2 regions of the Lactivibrio alcoholicus genome follow, and region 1 is predicted to be linked to the other one. Evidence: riboswitches for the same ligand, from Rfam matches in the RefSeq annotation. Region 1 holds a riboswitch; the other holds the start of a gene.
The links. A riboswitch is a leader RNA that binds a small molecule or an ion and turns the genes downstream of it on or off. The one in region 1 is predicted to bind glycine.

Region 1 (2,452 bases):
GAGGTTCGCGAACTCGAAGCTCTCGACCGCGTCGGCCTTCGCGTCCTTGCAGCATTCGGCGAGGTACTTCGCGGTTTTCAGCCCTGCGACGCGGCACGCGGCCTCGTGCTCGTGCTTCTCGAGATCCTTGACGGGTTCGAGAACCAGCACGACATTGTTCGTCTTCGAATACGGCGTGTACTCCGCGCCCGGTCCCTGCATATCGATGATACCTTCCTGGAACCGGACGATCTGGCCGGTCGTCACGACCGCGGCGCCTTTCAGGACGAGCGTCTTTCCCTCGCCGACCGTTTCGACGTCGCTGACCATTCCAGGGAAGACCTGACCGGAGCCCTCGAGCTTGAAGCGGGGTTCGATGACATCCTTGACCGGAAGAATTCGGACACTTTCGCCGGGCATCGCAAACGCGATGTCAACCTTGGCGAGACGCTCGTCCGCGGAAAGCAGCTTCACGAGCTCTTCCTTGTTGACATGAAGAACGCCCTTTTCGACGTGCGTCTTGTTTCCCCACGCGAGTTTCGTTACGTGTACCTTGTGCAGTTCAAGTTTCAATGCAATTCCCCCCTTTGTTCTCCTGCAGTTACAGAAGAGCCTCGACGTTTTCCCGAATCTTTTCGAGGGTCACGTCCGGACCGCTGATGCGCGCGACCTCGGCACCTCCCTTCCAGAAAAGAAATGTGGGAAGCCCCATGACTTTGTTCGCAATGGCCACGCGACGGTTTTCGGAAACGTTCACCGAAGTGAATTTCACCTTTCCTTCGTACTCCTCGGCCATTTTGTGGACGTTCGGAAGAAGCGCCATACAGGGACCGCACTTCGGCCCCCAGAAATCGACGAGCACCGGGAGCGTACTTTCCTTGACCTCCGCATCGAAGTTGTCCTTGGTAAGTTCAATCATTTGTCGGTTCACCTCCTTTCGGAATCATCGTCACACCGGAACGCAGGAGTCCCAGGCTTTCGAGACTGCTCCGCATCAGTTCGGACTCGACAAAGGCGTAATCGGACGCGATGAAGTCCGGCAGCGAATCCGCACGCGCGAGACGTTCGAAACACGACCGATAGATTCCAAGAGCGTTTTCGATCAGAGAAAGAGAGTATTCGTCGACAGGATGGGGATCGGAAAAGATCCGAAGGACGACGGAACGATACGGCTGCTGGTAGGGGCGCAAGTTTCCGCACAACGGATGCGTCAAAATTTCCGCACCCTTATGGACGTAATCACGGACCCGGATGAGAACATCAAACGAAGAGCCTTCGACGAAATCGATCTCGTCGACACGGCCCTTATACGATACATTATTGGACACCAAAAGACATCGGCTGCTCAATACACTGCCTCCTCATTCGCAGCGATTGAAGCATCTCTGTCAATGGCGCTCCAGAGACCCGTCCAGCCGTAATCCTTTTGCCTGAGAGTTTCAGCTCTCCGCTTGCTGACGAAGCGTTGCCCCTTCGGCGTCCCGGACGCACTTTCCGTTCGGGCACTCTCTTACGGCTTTCAACCGGACATTCAGCTGAAATTCTACACGAAGCGGGGTTTTCGTCAAGTACATGTGAACCGTTCGACAATGTCGGGAACCCGTCGCGGATTTGCTATAATCACGTTCGTTATGTACGCGGCTGACAGTGAGGTGGAATCCTTTTTGACACAGGAACGCTTTTTCGAAGGTATCGCCGAAATCCTCGAGGTCGACGCGGCTTCGCTTTCCGCGGAGACGAGATTCCGTGACGTCACGGACACGTGGTCCTCCATGACGGGGTTCGCCATGATCATTTTCCTTGAAGACTCTTTCGGAGTCTCGCTTGACCCCGACCATTTCACATCCCTCGATACTCTGGGAGAACTCTATTCACTGGCGCTTCCCGACGCGCCCCTCAAAGCGAGCGGAGTGAAATGAACCAAACGGAAGCCGTCATTCTGAAGACCGTCGGAGAAATTCTCGAATGTCCCGTTTCATTGACGACGCTCAGAACCGACGTTCCCGAATGGACATCACTCAAGATGCTCCAGATTGTCATGGCCCTCGACGAACTTGGGATCAACCTGCCGCTTGAAAAAATCGCGGATATCCGGGGCGTTTCCGACATGGTCGCGATGGCATCGGAGGAGTCCCGATGAGAGCTTCGGTCCGGGGGGTTTCGGTTCTCGGCGTTTCGGCCTGTGTCCCCGAACGAGAAATCGACAACCGCGAATTCGGAAGATCGCTCTACGGCAAAGACGTCGAATCGGTCGTCGTTACGACTGGCGTCGAGAAGAGGCGGATCGCCACGGAGGGAACGACGACGTCTCTCGACCTCTGCGTCGCCGCCGCGCGAGCCCTTTTCGAGAGAGAAGAATTGGCGCCTTCTTCCCTCGGCGGGATCGTGTTCGTCACGGAAAGCCCGGATTACCTGATGCCGAACGATGCGACGCAGGCGCAACGAATTCTCGGGCTCCCCGAGTCCTGTTTCG
Region 2 (2,452 bases), 1.3 Mb from region 1:
GAGTATCGCTTCCGCCTTCGGTCCCTGAAGCGCGAGTTCCGCGAATTCGGCGGACGCGTCGGTGACCGTCACGTTCCCGGCCGCGTGTCCCGCGAGCCATTCGTAGTCCTTCTGCGCGTTGGACGCGTTCACGACGAGGAAGTACCGTTTCGGGCCGTACCGGTAGACCAGAAGGTCGTCAACCACGCCGCCGTTCGGGTAGCACATCTGGGCGTAGATGACCTGTCCGTCGTGCATCGACCTGACGTCGTTCGTGACGATGCCGTCGACCCAGTCTTCCGCGTCCGCGCCGACCACCCAGATCTCTCCCATGTGGGAGACGTCGAAGAGTCCCGCTGCTTTCCGCACCAGACGGTGTTCCTCGACGATGCCCGTCGGGTACTGCACGGGAAGTTCCCATCCGCCGAAATCGACCATCTTGCCGCCTGACGCCAGGTGCTGTTCGTAAAACGGTGTTCTCCTCATGTCGATCCCTCCTTGTGACGTCTTTCCTGTCCTAGATCAGACCATTCTCGACCGATTCGAGCCAAGAGAGAATATCGCCGGTTTCTGGTGTCGTACGCGCGCTTTGCGAGTCCCGTACGCGCGCCGCGAGGGACGCTCCGTCGGGCGTCGCACCGGGGAAGAGCTCGGCAAGGCGTGCGATGAAGTCGGCGTCCATCGCGTCGGAAAAGACGCGACACTCCTTGATGACGCCCCGCTCCACGGTCATGCAGATCTGAAGTTCCCCCCAGTCGAAGCGACGGCCGATCTCCGCGTCGAAAACGGGAGTTCTGCCGTAGATCCACTCCCTGCTCGCGTACGTGTCGCGCAGACGGCGCATGGACGGGTCGGCGAGAAACGTCGCGGCGTCACGCTCCGGTCCGTCGCCGAACTCCCTGTGGAACGCGGTGCGAAGAGCGTGCTGCAGGTCGTCCATGGACAGGGATGGAACGAACTCGCGGAGATTTGCGACGCGGGAGCGGACGGAGGCGACGCCCTTCGCTTCGAGTTTCGCCTTCGAGGGCTGGAGGTAGCGCGTGAGGCGATCCATATCCACGTCCATCAGAATCGTTCCGTGGTGATAGCGCCCCGTCCTGCCCCGGTAGAAGGCGTTTCCGGAGATCTTGCGCCCCTCGACGAAGATGTCGTTCCTGCCGCCGAAAGAGGCGGAAATTCCGAGATCGCGCAGCGCCTCCACGAGGACGCCGATCTGTCTGTCGAAGTCGTAGGAGCGCGGGGAAGCGAGAAAGGTGAAGTTGCAGTTCCCGAGATCGTGATAGACCGCGCCTCCCCCCGACAGCCGTCGGGCGAGACGGCCACCCTCGAGTTCGAGGAGTTCCGTCCGGCACTCGCGCCACGCGTTCTGGTTGCGTCCGATGACGACGGTATGTTCGTTGCGCCAGAGGTAGAGGGTCATGGAATCGTCATGGATCCTGCCGAGCAAGTATTCCTCGAGCGCGAGATTCGTCCAGGGGTCGAACGACGGAGATGTGACTATTTCGCTTGTGAACGGCTGCATTCGCTCCCCTCCCTCTCTCGAATCATGAGAAGCATTTCACTATTCCTCTGGAGAAAACGATACCATTGTCCATACCATTAGTCAATACGTTCACTAATTGGCAAAAAATTTGCAGAAGGTTTACAAAAAGCACTATAAATGGATAGTATAGATCGAACTCAGATACGCGTGGCTGCATTCGCTTCCCTCCCCCGGGAATAAAAAAACACGACAGAAATCGCGGGAGAATCCCCGCAATCTCTGTCGTGCGCCATATGCACTCCAAAGAGCGTCCCGCCGCATTCCTTCAGCCTGAGAGTTTCCGTCCCCTTGAGGGAATTTGCCCCTTCGGCGCCTCCCGTATCCGGGAGTCTCTCGTGCGACGTTCATCCGATATTGAATTGTGACGATAGTATAAACGCAACGGGCTCGTTGTCAAGCATTTACCTTTCCCACCTTCCTCGACATAACGACGGTTCCTTGACAGCTTTCGTGTTACGTTCTAATATTTTCGTGTTATGTATTCAGCTGAACGCATGACGTTTCCAAGACGCCGGAAATCCGCGGCGCGCGTATCCGTCCGGATGGCGCAGTCCGGACCCGAGAGGGTGCGTCGCGATATCCGGAAGAAATGTTCACCGGTATCCGGAGGGAACACAACGTTTTTTCGAGGAGGCAATCGGATATGAACCGCAAATGTATTGTCCTGGTCGCTGTCGCGGCGTTTCTGGGGATCGCCGGCGCGGCGGGCGCTCACGAACTGATTCTGAAGCCGGAAAAGATGGAGGCTCCGAAGGGAACCGAAGTGGCGCTCGAGATCCAGTCCACGCACAAATTCGTCGTTCCGGAGGAAATGGAAGACGTCTCGGTCATGAAGGCCGGCGTCTTCAGGAACGGAACGATCGAACCGATCGGCCTGAAGGGTAACGAACCGAAGCTCCGCATCGACTCGTCTTTCAAGGTAGCGGACGA

Region 2: it holds a riboswitch for glycine, as region 1 does, so the genes downstream of both, ACZ5IU_RS10890 (lipoate--protein ligase) here and ACZ5IU_RS00855 (GrdX family protein) in region 1, are expected to answer to the same signal.

What each region holds. Positions count from the first base shown of each region.
Region 1 is NZ_AP042471.1:164,941-167,392, forward strand. Features, by position in the region: gene ACZ5IU_RS00845 (glycine/sarcosine/betaine reductase component B subunit) at 1-552, opposite strand, end outside; gene ACZ5IU_RS00850 (thioredoxin family protein) at 581-898, opposite strand; gene ACZ5IU_RS00855 (GrdX family protein) at 891-1,328, opposite strand; glycine riboswitch at 1,388-1,502, opposite strand; gene ACZ5IU_RS00860 (acyl carrier protein) at 1,644-1,898, shown strand; gene ACZ5IU_RS00865 (acyl carrier protein) at 1,895-2,119, shown strand; gene ACZ5IU_RS00870 (3-oxoacyl-ACP synthase III family protein) at 2,116-2,452, shown strand, end outside.
Region 2 is NZ_AP042471.1:2,368,786-2,371,237, reverse strand. Features, by position in the region: gene gcvT (glycine cleavage system aminomethyltransferase GcvT) at 1-465, opposite strand, end outside; gene ACZ5IU_RS10890 (lipoate--protein ligase) at 497-1,501, opposite strand; glycine riboswitch at 1,771-1,870, opposite strand; gene ACZ5IU_RS10885 (DUF4198 domain-containing protein) at 2,166-2,452, shown strand, end outside.